DNA from 2 places in the Mesorhizobium sp. WSM4840 genome. Region 2 is predicted to be linked to the other one. Evidence: predicted binding sites of a transcription regulator. Region 2 holds the regulator's gene; the other holds the start of a gene.
The links. Region 2 encodes HrcA, which represses chaperone genes, less so after heat shock. Its sites were predicted from a motif close to GTTAGCACTCNCNNNNNGNGAGTGCTAAC; they were not measured.
Positions count from the first base shown of each region.

Region 1 (7,549 bases), on a different contig from region 2:
CTGCCGATCCGCGGCGTGTTGTTGCGCGGATCGAACGTGTGCCATGCGCCGTCCAGGAAGACCTCGATCCAGGCGCTGAAATCCATCGGGTCGACGATCGGAACGCCGATGTCGCCGAGATGGCCATTGACGTAGCGTGCGGGAATGTTGAGGCAGCGGCAAAACGTGACTGCAGGATGCGCGAAGTCGCGACAGACGCCCACCCGTTCGTTGAAAGCCTCGAACGCGGTTCGGGTCGACCGGGCCTGCATGTAATCGAAGCGGATGTGGGCATGGACGAAGTCGCAGATCGCCTGCACCCGACCCCAGCCGGGTGCAACACCGCCGAACCTATCCCACGCAATTTGGCTGAGCAGGTCGGTTTCGCAATAGCGGCTGCCCATCAGATAGACCAGGCAATCGTCCGGCACTTCCGGCACCGTGAGTTCCCGCGCGCCAGGAACTGCCCTGTCCGGTTGGCCGTCATCCTCGATCGTGGCGTCGCCCCAAATCGTCAGGTCGGCCGCCGGCGCGACAAGCCGCCGGCATCGGTTGCCGAAGAGATCTCGATAGGTCGTTGTGGGAACATCAGGAATGGTGAACAGCGTTTCGGGAGCGCGAATGTCGGCCGCGCGGTCCTCGTGGACGATAACAGACACACCAATGCCGTCGGCTGTTGGCAGGTCAGCGTGATCTCATAACCGTAGCGGATGAGCATGGAGGATACTCGCTCCTGATCCGACTTACCCGAAATCCGCGGCCGTCAAAGTGTAGAAGTCGCGACGTCGGTGAGAATAAGCCCTGCGCGCTGCGTCGTAGATCGACGTGCGCATTGAATCAAAAGCTGCGAGGCACTTCGCCTCCGATGGTGCTGCCCCGCGCAACTGCGTGCCCGATTTCTCTAATGCACCGGCCTCTACCAGGAATCGCACTTGAGACATGCCGTCATGGCCGCTGAAGCGGACGGCGTTCTGCTCATCATCGAAGCTGCGGCTCGGGTTTGGAAAGGACAGTATCATGACCGGCACGCCACCGTTGCACCCGACGCATCCCGGGCGAGTGCCGGCAAGCGGATGCGCTGGTTGCGGCGTTCGGTGTTGTGAAGATTGAGAGACATCATGCTGCTTGTGGCCTGCGACCTGCTGAGGCCAATCAAGTCATCGTTGCCGACACGCGCCGTAACGCCCGCGAAGACATGATAGACCGTCTAGGACCGATCGGCTTCGACGAGGCGTCCATACTGATGCTCCGTGAATTCACGGCCCGGAGCGCCACCCTCATTTTCCCAGATCGCGATCGCGGTTGTATTCCGTTTAAGATCGGTTTGGTTGCGTTGACCGTTCATGGTTGAAGCCTTTCGTCATTGGCCGCTTCAGCGTTGATAACGCCGGAATAGAGTGTCGCGCCGTTCGCATCGGTGATCGTCATGGCGTCCGGTCGCTGCGGCATATTCAGTGTTTGCGAAAGCTGCCGCGCGACCTCGACAGCGTCATCGGCATTCACCGCTTCCTTCGTTTCGCGGCCCACGACGGCATGAGCGTCGTCTGCGTTCCGGGTGCGGTAAAATTCGATCACAATCTTCATTGCACGAGCGTTCTGGCCGTCAGTTCTTGCCTTTGCCACGCGGGGCATTGCTCTCGGCGAGCTTTATTTGCGCGCCGAATGCGCCTTCAGGTTTCGGCGGTGCCTTCACCTGTTTGGGCTTCCTGATCTCGCGACTGCTGCGCTTCTGTCCCTTGGCCATTGCCGAACGTCCTTTCGATGAGTGTTGCGTCATCCGGCTGATCCGTGACAACCGGCTCCAGACAATCTTGCGTCGTGACCCGCTCATGACGCTCGTGGTCATGGCGGACGCGGTATTGAAACAAATTATCCCTCGCAGGCAGCGTTCCGGTGATCCGGTAGACATCGCCAAGCTGGGGCGACGTTCCGAACCCGCCCTTCAGCCGGACGGACTGCCCAATCGAAAAAAGATGCTTTGCAGCGTCGCGCGGGATCGCACGGCGGGATCGCATGAGGGATGGGGCCGTCATGATTGTTCAAGGTCCTTTGCGAGAGCGGCTTCAAGATCTGCCGGATTGATCGGGACCATCTGCTGCGTCGAAGCGTGCTTGGCGATCGCTGGCAGGTGGATGAAAGCGCCGACTCGTAGCCAAGCAAGTCGGGAGGCGCCTTCTATGAGTTCCTCGTCGTGGTCGACGCGGTAGTCTCCCGCCGGTTGCGGCGCGTCAAAGCCCGGCAGCCGAAAATCCGATAGAAAGTGAACGACGGTTTGCGTGGTGCGGCTGGCCATGTTGCAGGTCTCCGCAGGAGCACGCGGATGCGCCTCCTGCATTATTCCCGTTCGAACTGGATGACCCTGATGCTGCCAGTACATCCGTGGTCAGCGTCAGGGTCCAATCCAGATCGAACAGAGCGCCATGCGCGCCGGATCGGCGGTATGCATTCGCTGTCGAGATTCGGGGTGTATGGCGGGTCTGGGTCTCTGACACCGCGAAAGCCAATCGGCCAAAATCAACGCGCTTTATATATGCTCCTTAATCGAGCTTCAAACAAGGCGCGAGCACTTTTAATTTTCAGGTACTTTCGCGAAACAGAACAAACAGCAGTTGAGCCAATTACGTTTCCAGCGAAATAGTCAGATGGCCCCAGATTTATATTTTTTCATGTTCCAGGTTTTGTGATTTTATTTATTTGGCACTCCTATCATTCGAGTGCCAAAGGGCCTAATACAGAGGCGCGGTCCACCTATGCGCCGGCCGCAGAAAGAATCCCAAATGAAATTCCGGCCACTTCACGACCGCGTCGTCATCCGACGCGCCGAAGGCGACATCAAATCCAAGGGCGGGATCATCATTCCCGACAATGCGAAGGAAAAGCCGCAGAAAGGCGAGGTGATTGCCGTCGGTCCGGGCTCGCGAGACGAAAGCGGCAAGCTGATCCCTCTCGACGTGAAGGCTGGCGACGCCGTCCTGTTCGGCAAATGGTCGGGCACCGAGGTCAAGATCGACGGCGAGGACCTCCTGATCATGAAGGAGACCGACATCATGGGCATCGTCGACAAGACCGAAGCGGCCAAGAAAGCTGCCTGACCGAGCGATTTTCCCGCTCTCCTCATTCAAGACTGAACTGGACGAAAATCATGTCTGCCAAGGAAATCAAATTCGCCACCGATGCTCGCGACCGCATGTTGCGTGGCGTCGAGCTGCTCAACAACGCAGTCAAGGTCACGCTCGGACCTAAGGGCCGCAATGTCGTGATCGACAAGGCGTATGGCGCGCCCCGCATCACCAAGGACGGCGTTACCGTCGCCAAGGAAATCGAGCTATCCGACAAGTTCGAGAACATGGGCGCGCAAATGGTGCGCGAAGTTGCCTCGAAAACCAACGACCTCGCTGGCGACGGTACGACCACCGCGACGGTGCTCGCAGCCTCCATTTTGCGCGAAGGCGCAAAGCTCGTTGCCGCCGGCATGAACCCGATGGATTTGAAGCGCGGCATCGATCTTGCCGTGGCCGCCGTCGTGAAGGACATCCAGGCGCTTTCGAAAAAAGTGAAGTCTTCGGAGGAGATCGCCCAGGTCGGTACGATCGCCGCCAATGGCGACGCCTCCGTTGGCGCGATGATCGCCGAGGCGATGAAGAAGGTCGGTAATGAAGGCGTGATCACGGTCGAGGAAGCCAAGACCGCCGAGACTGACCTCGAGGTCGTCGAGGGCATGCAGTTCGATCGGGGCTATCTCTCACCTTATTTCGTGACCAACACCGAGAAGATGCGCGTGGAACTGGAGGATCCGTACATCCTCCTGCACGAGAAGAAGCTGGGCAATCTGCAGGCCCTGTTGCCTATCCTGGAAGCCGTGGTGCAGAGCGGTAAGCCACTGCTGATCATCTCTGAAGACGTCGAGGGCGAGGCTTTGGCGACCTTGGTAGTGAATAAACTGCGCGGCGGGCTGAAGGTCGCAGCGGTCAAGGCCCCGGGCTTCGGCGATCGACGCAAGGCCATGCTGGAAGACATCGCCGTTCTGACGCAAGGGCAGCTGATCTCGGAAGATCTCGGCATCAAACTCGAAAACGTTACCATCGACATGCTCGGCCGAGCCAAGCGCGTGGTCATCGAAAAGGACACCACCACGGTGATCGACGGTTCCGGCGAAAAGGATGCGATCGCCGGCCGCATCCAGCAGATCAAAGCGCAGATCGACAAGACCACCTCGGACTACGACAAGGAAAAGCTGCAGGAGCGGCTGGCGAAGCTTGCCGGCGGTGTTGCGGTCATTCGCGTCGGCGGCGCGACCGAGACCGAAGTCAAGGAAAAAAAGGATCGCATCGACGATGCGCTGAACGCCACCCGCGCCGCTGTGGAAGAGGGCATCGTGGCCGGCGGCGGCGTCGCGCTTCTGCGTGCCAAGGCAGCCTTGACCGGACTTACCGGAACCAATGCCGATGTGACGGCCGGTATCTCGATCGTTTTCAAAGCGCTCGAAGCACCAATCCGCCAGATCGCCGAGAATGCCGGCGTTGAAGGTTCGGTCGTCGTCGGCAAGCTGGCCGGCGGCAAGAACCCCAGCGAGGGATTTGATGCCCAGACCGAAACCTATGTCGACATGATCAAGGCCGGCATCATCGATCCCGCCAAGGTTGTCCGCACCGCTCTGCAGGACGCGGGCTCCATCGCCGCGCTCCTGATTACCGCCGAAGCCATGATTGCCGATGTTCCGCCGAAGGATGCAGCCGCTGCGGGCAATGGCGGCGGCATGGGTGGAACGGGTTACTGAGCAGTGCCTGAACGCCCGGCCGCAGGCGGCAGGGCGCAATCTAGAGCAACACTCAAGGAGGAGAACTTTCATGGCCATGCAAACCAATGCCAAGCAATCGCTCGCCCAGCGCTGGGAATCCTATCAGCCGTCCAAATCGGCGCTCGCCTGGGCGTGCGCGGCGACGGCTGTCGCCACGATCATCGTCGGCTTCAGCTGGGGTGGGTGGGTCACCGGCGGCACGTCACTAGCCCAAGCAAAAACCGCCGGCGACGTTTCGCGTAGCGAATTGGCTTCAGCCATCTGCATCGATAAGTTCAACGCGTCTCCTGACAAAGCGGCGCAACTCACCGCACTGAACGCAATCTCCGACAGCTACAAGAGGCGGCAGTTCGTGGAGGCCGGAGGCTGGGCGACGATGCCCGGTCAGACGTCTCCCGACAGGCGCGCCGCCGAAGGCTGCGCTGCAGCACTCGCTGCCTAAGCCACGCAAAAATGTGATCGTCTTCGACCGTCTTCGCGTCCACACCAGGAGCACGACAATGATCTCATTTGTGAAAAACACGGATGCGCCGCCGCCGAGCAAGGAAGTCGAGGACAATCGCTTCGAGCAGATCCGCAAGGAGGCCGCGGAACGGCACCGGAAGGCGGATACGGACGGCACCCGTCGCCGTGCTCGCCAGACGGCCGAGGACAATCGGCTTATCTAAGGCGAATTGGACCGGCACCGTACAAAATAAGACATGGAACAGGCCGACCTAAGTGTAGTTCGGCGGCCATGGCGCGGTATTTTTTCGACGTGCGCGACAATGACCGGCTCTTTCCCGACGATGAGGGGACAAGGCTTGCTGGGGGCCTCAATGCTGCTCGTGCGGAGGCTTTCGCAGCCTTGGCAGACTATGTGCGAGAAATCGCACCACCCGACAGCCGCTGCTGCCTCGCAATCGAAGTCCGCGACGAAAACAGCCACCCGCTCTTGAAGGCGACAATGACTTTCGAAGTTGAGTTGATAGACCGCCAATGAAGAATGTAGGCATGGCAATCACGCGGGCGACGGTCGGATCGCATGTGCCACAAGCGATCTGACAATCCGGTTCGCGCGGCCGAGATAGCTAAATGAGAAAACCAGCCCCGCGTAGCTTTGGCACCCGAGGGAGTTCAAACAATCCTCCCAAGGCAGTCGCAGTGGATCACTCAGCTCCGTGGAGCGCCGCCCAGCTCACAGGATATCTGGTGTCGAAGGACCGAACCGCGACGATCGGTTTTCTGATCAAGGCGGGTGTGACGTTGTGGGTTTTCGCGATCATCCTCGTAGTGTTCTTCGGATGATGTTCGGCCAACCCTGCCGTTTTGAAGTTGATTTCGCCCCAACCTCGAACTCCACCCATTCGAAAGCTAGAGTTAAGATAAGCCCACAAGGAAACAACTCATGTCGGACGCTATCCTTTCGCAGCAGAAGATTCCCAAGCTGGTCGTCGTCATGGCGTTCGACCCCGATGACGATGGCGTGCTTCAGGTTGTATTCGGCCCAGCCGAGCAACAGAGCGAGGAGCGTGCAATCCGGACAGCGAAGACGCTGGCGCCAAGCATGCCGGCGTCATCGCCTGGTCGCGAGAAGCAAATCCGGCGCTCGGCGAGTATGGCGAGCCGTCGACCTTGTTCGTCAGCGGCGATGTGCCTGCCATGGAATGAGCGGCGGGATGATCGGGAACGCCAGCCACGCCAGACTGCTTAGGCGATCTGCGCGGAAGGGCGGCCACGCCGCCGAACCTAAGGCGACCATAATCGAAAACAAACTCGCTGTCGTGGGGGGCACATTCTCGAACATGCAGCGGCCAGGCATTGTGAATTGATGGATTTAGGGAATTAGGCGAGCATGAAACAAACGATACACGCGATCATCTGTGTGGCCTTGATCGCTGCAGGCTCGGCGTTGCTCTTTTCGATGTCTCTCGACCCCCCGGACGAACCGTTTACGTCCAGCAATTTCCAGGACCGGCTAAAATCCTGGACGCACTCGCGAACTGGCTAGCAATACCGAGGCAAGATAACCGCAGCCGCTCGCACCAGCCAAACGAAGCACGGCGAGGCGGTCAGGCCTATGGCCGCATTTGAGCTGACACGGCACAAAAACCGGTGGTCTGTATGCTAATTAATTAAACTATCGGTTCCCAGCACGCTCCAAGCGCCCGACCTCCCGGCAAATGTTCTCGAATTCGACGAGGACGCGCTGCTGGACATCGTGCAACGGCAAACGGCCCGGTATTTCTGGGAAGGCGCACATCCCGTCAGCGGCCTTGCCCGAGATCGACAAAAGACCCCAGGTGCTCGGGCCAACGATCTCGTGACGATCGGTGGCTCTGGCTTCGGCATCTTGGCCATCATCGTTGCGGTCGGACGCGGATGGATCGATCGCACGGCAGCATTAAGCCGATTGCAGGGAATGCTGGACTTCCTGGACAGCTCGCCGCGCTATTACGGCGTGTTTCCACATTTCATCAATGGCCGCACTGGTGCGACAATTCCATTTCGACGCAAGGATGACGGCGCTGATCTGGTCGAAACCACTTTCCTGTTTCAAGGTCTGATTTGCGCCCGCGAGTATTTCGCCGGGATGGCAACCGAGGAGGCGCGCCTTCGCCAGAGCGTAGACGAGCTATTGTCACAGGCCGAATGGAACTGGTTCACGCGCGGGGCTCGGCAACTCATGTGGCACTGGAGCCCCAACCACGGCTGGGCGATGGACAGCCCCATCAGGGGTTGGAACGAATGCTTGCTCACTTTCGTGCTGGCGGCGGGATCAGCGCGCCACTC
Region 1 covers NZ_JBVVQD010000025.1:4,682-12,230, reverse strand. Annotated here, with positions in the region: partial or broken gene AC0L3I_RS26940 (transglutaminase-like domain-containing protein) at 1-697, opposite strand, end outside; gene AC0L3I_RS26935 (DUF1488 family protein) at 723-998, opposite strand; gene AC0L3I_RS26930 (hypothetical protein) at 1,321-1,563, opposite strand; gene AC0L3I_RS26925 (hypothetical protein) at 1,583-1,723, opposite strand; gene AC0L3I_RS26920 (hypothetical protein) at 2,009-2,272, opposite strand; gene AC0L3I_RS26915 (co-chaperone GroES) at 2,757-3,071, shown strand; gene groL (chaperonin GroEL) at 3,122-4,756, shown strand; gene AC0L3I_RS26905 (hypothetical protein) at 4,827-5,219, shown strand; gene AC0L3I_RS26900 (hypothetical protein) at 5,278-5,445, shown strand; gene AC0L3I_RS26895 (DUF6894 family protein) at 5,514-5,759, shown strand; gene AC0L3I_RS26890 (hypothetical protein) at 6,165-6,470, shown strand; partial or broken gene AC0L3I_RS26885 (glucoamylase family protein) at 7,179-7,549, shown strand, end outside.
Region 1: AC0L3I_RS26915 (co-chaperone GroES) is a predicted target of HrcA. The motif match lies at 2,673-2,701, and genes of this name have one in related genera.

Region 2 (7,549 bases):
AAGCTGGACACCAACCCGCCCCTGCCCTTCTTCGCCTCCACCGTTTCGGACGTGATGCCGCTCGTCCAGAAGCGCCAGCCAAGGAAGGCGAGATAGGCGACGCCCAGCCATTTGATCGCCAGGAAGGCCATGCCGAAGGTCTGCGCGACGAGAGCGAGGCCGAGCACCACGGCGGTGAGATAGGCGAGATCGCCGAGCATCAGTCCGAAGGACATGGCGAGCGCCGAACGAAAGCCGGACCCGAGCGCACGCGCAATAAGCGCGGTCAGCCCCGGGCCAGGGATGGCGGCGGCGATACCGAGGGCCACGCTATAAGCGAGGAATCCGGTGAGGGTCATGGTTTCGGCCTTAGCGCATGACCCCGAAAATCGGAATCGACCTTTTAAGACTGACCTTGTCGCACAAAGGCGGGCAGGCGTGTACTCCCTGAGAGTCGGATTCGATTGCACCAGCGCCGCCGGCCAGGCGAACCCACCGATCAAGTTCCGCTTTGACTGGTCCAGCACACGGAGAGTTGAAGCAATCGACCGTTTGTCTTTCGGGCTCAGTTTCCGGCCGCGTAAAAATCATCATCCAGACGCTTTTCGAGCGCGACGAGATCGGCCGGCAACGGCAGGCCCATGGCGCGCATTTCCCTCAGCTTTTCGCGCAGCTGCTCCTGCACTTCATGCTGATCCTCAGGCTGGTTGATCATCTGCTCGAGCAACAGGCTGATCTGAGCCTTGAATGATTCCAGCGCCATTTTTTTCTCCTTGAGGTCCACCCAAAGCGCGTCGCGGTTGAGGGGTTCCTGCGACTCGCTTTGCTTTCTTGTTTTCATGCATGTCGTTATTCCAAAACCGCTGCTCAACCGAGGGCAGGCTTTTGGGCGACATGCATTACCGCAGCATGCGGGAAATAAGCTGCGCGGTATAGTCGACCATCGGCACGATGCGGGCGTAGTTCAGCCGGGTCGGGCCGATGACGCCGAGCGCGCCGATGACGCGGGCGTCCTTGTCGCGATAGGGCGCCACGACCAGCGACGAGCCGGACAGCGAAAACAGCTTGTTTTCCGAGCCGATGAAGATGCGCACACCGGAGCCTTCCTCGGCAAGGTCGAGAAGCTGGATCAGCCCGTCCTGCGTCTCCAGATCCTCAAACAAATGCCGCAGGAGCTCGATGTCGGCCTGCGCGGTGACATTTTCCAGCAGGTTGGCGCGGCCGCGCACGATGAGACGCGCCGGCAGGCCGCTCTCGGCGCCTGCCCAGACCGCTAGGCCCTTCTCGACCAGATCCTGAGACAGCGTGTCGAGGGCGGCCTTGGTCTCTTCCTTGATGCGGGCGATCTCGATCCGCGCCTCGGCCAGCGTGCGGCCACGGATATGGGCATTGAGGAAGTTTGACGCTTCATGCAATTGCGAGACGGTGATGCCGGCGGGCAGGTCGACGACGCGATTTTCGACGTCGCCGTTCTGCGACACCAGCACGGCCAGCGCCTTGTTCGGCTCGAGCTGGATGAACTCGATGTGCTTTAGCGGCACCTCGTTCTTGGCGGCAAGCACGAGGCCGGCGCCGCGCGACATCCCGGACAGCATCTGGCTGGCTTCGGTGAGCAGATGTTCCAGCGTCGCGCCCGAGCCGGAGGCGCGTACCTGCGCCTCGATGGTGCGGCGCTCCTCGTCGGAGAGGTCGCCAAGCTCCATAAAAGCATCGACGAAGAAGCGCAGGCCGGCCTGGGTCGGCAATCGGCCGGCCGAGATATGCGGCGCATAAATCAGGCCGAGATGCTCGAGATCGCTCATCACGTTGCGGATGGTGGCGGGCGACAGCGACGACGGCAGGATACGCGACAGGCTGCGTGAGCCGACCGGCTCGCCGTCCTTCAGATAAGAATCGACAATGCGCCGAAAGATGTCGCGCGAGCGCATGTCGAGCGACTGGAGTGCGGGCGATTGAAGCGCGGGCGACTGGAGCACTGCCGCCGACTGGGAACCGGGATCGACTGCCTTGGTCATTCGAGCCAAATACCTCCGGCCCAAAGATATAGACTTCGGCCACACCCGCGCAACCGGCCATTTTCCTTTGCGCCCTGCGCCCCATGCGGCTACAAGCCGGCCACGATTCCGAAAAAGATAGGAAAAAAGCCTGAATGCGCCCTTCTAAACGCCAATTCGACGAAATGCGCGCCATCTCCTTCGAGCGCGGCGTCTCCAAGCACGCGGAAGGTTCGTGCCTGGTGAAGTTCGGCGACACCCATGTGCTGTGCACGGCCAGCCTCGAGGAAAAAGTGCCGGGCTGGATGCGCAATTCCGGAAAGGGCTGGGTGACGGCGGAATACGGCATGCTGCCGCGCTCGACCGGCGAGCGCATGCGCCGCGAAGCTTCGGCCGGCAAGCAAGGCGGCCGCACACTCGAAATCCAGCGGCTGATCGGCCGTTCGCTGCGCGCCGTGGTCGATCTGCAGGCGCTCGGCGAGCAGCAGATCACCGTCGACTGCGACGTGATCCAGGCCGATGGCGGCACGCGCACCGCGTCGATCACCGGCGGCTGGGTGGCGCTCCATGACTGCCTGCGCTGGATGGAAGCCCGGCAGATGGCCAGCGTCGCCAAGGTGCTGAAGGACCATGTCGCGGCTATCTCCTGCGGCATCCATGACGGCCAGCCGGTCATCGACCTCGATTATCTCGAAGACTCCTCGGCCGGCACCGACGCCAACTTCGTCATGACCGGCAAGGGCGGCATCGTCGAGATCCAAGGCACGGCCGAGGGCGAGCCTTTCTCGGAAGAGCAGTTCACGGCGCTGATGGAATTGGCCAAGAAGGGCATTGCGCGACTGGTCAGCCTGCAGCAGATGGCCGTGGCGTAGCCCTAAAAATGCCGAGCTTGTCCGCCCCCCTCTGGCCTGCCGGCCATCTCCCCCTGAAGGGGGGAGATCGGATGTCATTTCGGCCTTCGCCAATCTCCAACATCGAAGGGTGCGCGACGACGCAGAAGCTGCCAATCTCCCCCCTTGAGGGGGAGATGGCCGGCAGGCCAGAGGGGGGTGCTTCGTGACTCCCTCTGCAATCCTGGAATCGGCACTATACGTCACAGACCTCGCTGCTGCGGAAACCTTCTACACCGGCGTGCTCGGGCTCGATCTGCTGGGCAAGGTCGACGGCAGGCATCTTTTCTTCCGTTGCGGGGACGGCGTGCTGCTCATCTTCAACGCCGAGGCGACCAAGGTGCCGCCGGCGCCCGATGCCAGACTGAAGGTGCCGCCGCACGGCACTGTCGGCGACGGCCATCTCTGCTTTGCGGCGAGTGCGGACGAGATCGTGCGCTGGAAGGCACATCTTGAGCAGAAGAAAATCGCCATCGAAAGCGAGTTCGAATGGCCGCAAGGCGGCCGCTCGATCTATATTCGCGACCCTTCCGGCAATTCGATCGAATTCGCCGAACCAAGAATCTGGGGCTTCTGATGCATTCGCTTGATGGGCACAGAATTGTCGTTGCTAGCCATAATGCCGGCAAATTGCGCGAATTCGCCGATCTGATGGCGCCATTCGGCATAGAAGCGAAGTCGGCCAAGGAATACGGCCTGCCGGAGCCGGACGAGACCGGCACCACCTTCGAGGAGAACGCCTATATCAAGGCTCTTGCCGCCGCCAAGGCGACAGGCCTGCCGGCATTATCGGACGACTCCGGCCTGTGTGTCGATGCGCTGGGCGGAGCGCCCGGCGTCTACACCGCCGATTGGGCCGAGGCGCCGGACGGTTCGCGCGATTTCGGCATGGCGATGCAGCGAGCGGAAGTGGCGTTGCAGGAAGTCGGCGCGGTCGCGCCTGCGCAGCGCAAGGGCCGCTTCGTCGCCGTCATCTGCCTGGCCTTTCCCGACGGCGCGGCCGAATATTTCCGAGGTGAGGTCGAGGGCACGCTGGTGTGGCCGCCGCGCGGCGAACTCGGCTTCGGCTACGACCCGGTGTTCGTGCCGGACGGTTTCGAAAAGACCTTCGGCGAGATGACCGCAGAGGAAAAACATGGCTGGAAGCCCGGCCAGCCGACGGCATTGTCGCATCGCGCCCGCGCCTTCCAGAAATTCGCGCAAGCCAGACTGGATTTGGCACGATCGGCTGTGAAATGACCATGCTGCTTGACCGCAGCCCCGGCTTCGGCGTCTACATCCACTGGCCGTTCTGCGCGGCCAAGTGCCCCTATTGCGACTTCAACAGCCATGTCCGCCACCAGCCGGTCGACCAGGAGCGTTTTGCGCGCGCCTTCGAGGCCGAGCTTGCGACGATGCGCCACCGCACCGGACCGCGCGAGGTGACCAGCATTTTTCTCGGCGGCGGCACACCGTCGCTGATGAAGCCGGAAACCGTGGCGACGGTGCTGGACGCGGTGGCGAAGAACTGGACGGTGCCCGCCGGCATCGAGGTGACGCTGGAAGCCAACCCCTCCTCGGTCGAGGCCGAGCGCTTTCGCGGCTACCGGGCGGCGGGCGTCAACCGCGTGTCGCTCGGCGTGCAGGCGCTGAACGACAAGGATCTGCGCTTCCTCGGCCGCCTGCACAATGTCGACGAAGCGCTGCATGCGATCGGCCTAGCACGTGAGATCTTTCCGCGGCTGTCGTTCGACCTGATCTACGCACGGCCCGGCCAGACACCTGAAGCGTGGCAGGCGGAGCTCGAACAGGCTATCAGCCACGCCGCCGACCATCTGTCGCTCTATCAGCTGACCATCGAGGAAGGCACGCCGTTCCACGCGCTGCATGCGGCCAAGAAATTCGCCGTTCCCGACAATGATCTTGCCGCCGATCTCTACGCGTTGACGCAGGAGATCACCGCCGCGCATGGACTTCCGGCCTACGAGATTTCCAACCACGCCAGGCCTGGTGCGGAAAGTCGGCACAATCTGACCTATTGGCGCTATGGCGAATATGTCGGCATCGGTCCCGGCGCGCATGGCCGCTTCGTCGAAAACGGCCGCCGCGTGGTGACGATCGCCGAAAGAATGCCGGAAACCTGGGCCAATCTGGTCGAGGCCAAGGGCCATGGCATCACTGGCGGCGAGACCCTGACGCGCTCGGAAGAGGCCGACGAGTTCCTGCTGATGGGGCTGAGGCTGACTGAGGGCATCGACCTCTCCCGTTACGAAGCGTTTTCCGGCCGCGGCCTCTCGACGGCACGGCTGTCAGTGCTGCAGGGCGAGGGGCTGGTCGCGCCGATCGGCAATGCCCGCCTGCGCGCCACTCCGGCCGGCATGATCGTGCTCGACGCCGTGGTGGCGGATCTGGCGCGGTAGAGCGCCATGCCTTCGTCATTAAGGGGCGGAGCAGGAGTGCAGACCCTTTGATGGGGAAGGGGACAGCGCGCCCTCTGGGCCGAGGAATTAGGCGTCGTGTTTGTGGCGGCCCTTGGCGTGGTCTTTCTCGGCGTCCGCCTCACCGGAGCGTGCCGGCTTGGCGTCGCCCTTGTCGCGGCGGGCGCGGTGTTGATCGCTCATCGGGTGTGGGGGCGCTCCGTTGCGGGAGCTTTTCGTTTCAAGGCGGGTGATGAAAATGTCGAAGCGATTGGGCATCGTCTGGTCAGTGCTCCATCGTGCTGCCGGTGCCGGTCGAAGGCTTGATTTCCAGGTCGGTTGCCTTTGAAGGACGACGCTTTCGCGGCTTTTTGGCCAAGCCGGCGCCGGTTTTGGCAGGCTGACCCTTGTCCTTTCGCGCGGCAAAGCGCTTGCGCCCTGCATAGTAGGGTTCGAAAACGTCCTGTATCTTAAGACTGTCCATCCTGCTCCTCCCGAGATCAGGGGTAAATCCGCCGGGCATGGTTTCGTTCCGTACTGTGGCGAAGGCATGGCGAGTGCTTCACTTCGGCACGGGTTTTGCAACCGAGCGTGAGCCGTGCCAAACAGGGCCGAATGCATTCAAAGTGTCAGAGCCTATTCAAAGTGTCAGAGCCTGACGGGGGACACCGGTGACCGGCGAGTTGGCAAGACGCAGCTATGTGATCGGCCAGACCGAAATACCAGCCCGGCCGCTCGCGCCGGCGCTCTATCTGGTGGCGACGCCGATCGGCAATCTCGCCGATATCACATTACGCGCGCTTGAAACGCTCGCCGCCGCCGATATCGTTGCCTGCGAGGACACGCGTGTCAGCCGCGTGCTGCTCGACCGCTACGGCATCCGCCGCCGCACCACTGCCTATCACGAGCACAATGCCGCAGAGGCCGGCCCAAAACTGATCGCAGCCTTGCTGGCCGGGCAGAGCGTGGCGCTGATCTCGGACGCCGGCACGCCGCTGATCTCCGATCCCGGCTACCGGCTGGTCGGCGAAGCGCTCGACCAAGGCATTCGTGTCGTGCCGATCCCCGGCCCGTCGGCGCCGCTTGCGGCGCTGACGGCATCAGGCCTGCCCTCCGACGCCTTTCTGTTTGCCGGCTTCCTGCCGGTGAAGACTGGACAGCGGCTGGCGCGGCTGGAGGCGCTTAAAACCGTGCCGGCGACGCTGATCTTCTTCGAATCGCCGCGCCGGCTGGCCGAGACGCTCAGTGCCATGGTCGTGGCGCTAGGCGGTGAGCGCAGGGCCGCGATCGGCCGCGAGCTGACCAAGACCTTCGAGGAAATGCGGACTGGCACCTTGCAGTCGCTCGCCGATCATTACGCGGCGGCCGACACGCCGAAGGGCGAGATCGTCATCTGCGTCGGCCCGTTGGAAGCGACCGCCGACGAACCGGCCGACATCGACCGGCTGCTGCTTTCGCTTGCCGCCGAAATGCCGGCCTCCAAGGCGGCGGCGGAAGCCGCCAAGATGACCGGCGGCCAAAAGCAGGCGCTTTACCGGCGGCTGCTCGAACTCAAGGACACAGGGAAGAACCGGGACGCCGGGAAGGACGGCGATGGCTGAACGCCCGGTCGCCAGCCGCCAGCGGGCCTATCGGCGCGGCCACCGCAGTGAGTGGCTGGCGGCGGCGGCATTGATGGTAAAAGGCTACCGGATCCTGGCGCGCCGCCACCGCACGCGGTTCGGCGAGATCGACCTGATCGCGCGGCGCGGCGACTTGGTGCTGATCGTCGAGGTGAAAGCGCGCCGCACACTGATGGAAGCGATGGAGGCTATCGCTTACGAATCGGAGCGCCGCATCGAAAGCGCCGCCGATCTCTGGCTGTCGCGCCAATCCGACTATGGAAGATTGTCGGTTCGCTTCGACATGGTCGCGGTGCTGCCGTGGCGCTGGCCGGTGCATGTTGAGAATGTTTTTTACGGGCGGAATTAGGTGCGCCGTCCCCCAACGAACAGCGCTGCCAGGCCGACGGTGCCGACGGGGGCACCTATTGGGCCGTTTGCCAGTCGTGCTCCTTCACCGCCTTGGCAAAAGCCGAGACAACAGGTGAAGGCAAGCGGTCGGCCACTGAAACGAGCGACACCTCGCGTATGATTTCAGGGTCGACGACGGGCCTGTGACAGACACCGGGATGGCTGGCCGAGTACTCCGCGATGAAGCAGACGCCCATGCCCGCAGCGATCATCGCCAGAATCCAATCCTCGCGCTCGCTGCGGAAGGCGCTGCGGATATCGAAGCCGATATTCCGGCA
Region 2 covers NZ_JBVVQD010000018.1:90,421-97,969, reverse strand. Annotated here, with positions in the region: gene AC0L3I_RS23105 (LysE family translocator) at 1-338, opposite strand, end outside; gene AC0L3I_RS23100 (hypothetical protein) at 545-742, opposite strand; gene hrcA (heat-inducible transcriptional repressor HrcA) at 879-1,994, opposite strand; gene rph (ribonuclease PH) at 2,129-2,845, shown strand; gene AC0L3I_RS23085 (VOC family protein) at 3,030-3,440, shown strand; gene rdgB (RdgB/HAM1 family non-canonical purine NTP pyrophosphatase) at 3,440-4,102, shown strand; gene hemW (radical SAM family heme chaperone HemW) at 4,099-5,262, shown strand; gene AC0L3I_RS23070 (hypothetical protein) at 5,546-5,743, opposite strand; gene rsmI (16S rRNA (cytidine(1402)-2'-O)-methyltransferase) at 5,931-6,860, shown strand; gene AC0L3I_RS23060 (YraN family protein) at 6,853-7,230, shown strand; gene AC0L3I_RS23055 (LysR family transcriptional regulator) at 7,286-7,549, opposite strand, start outside.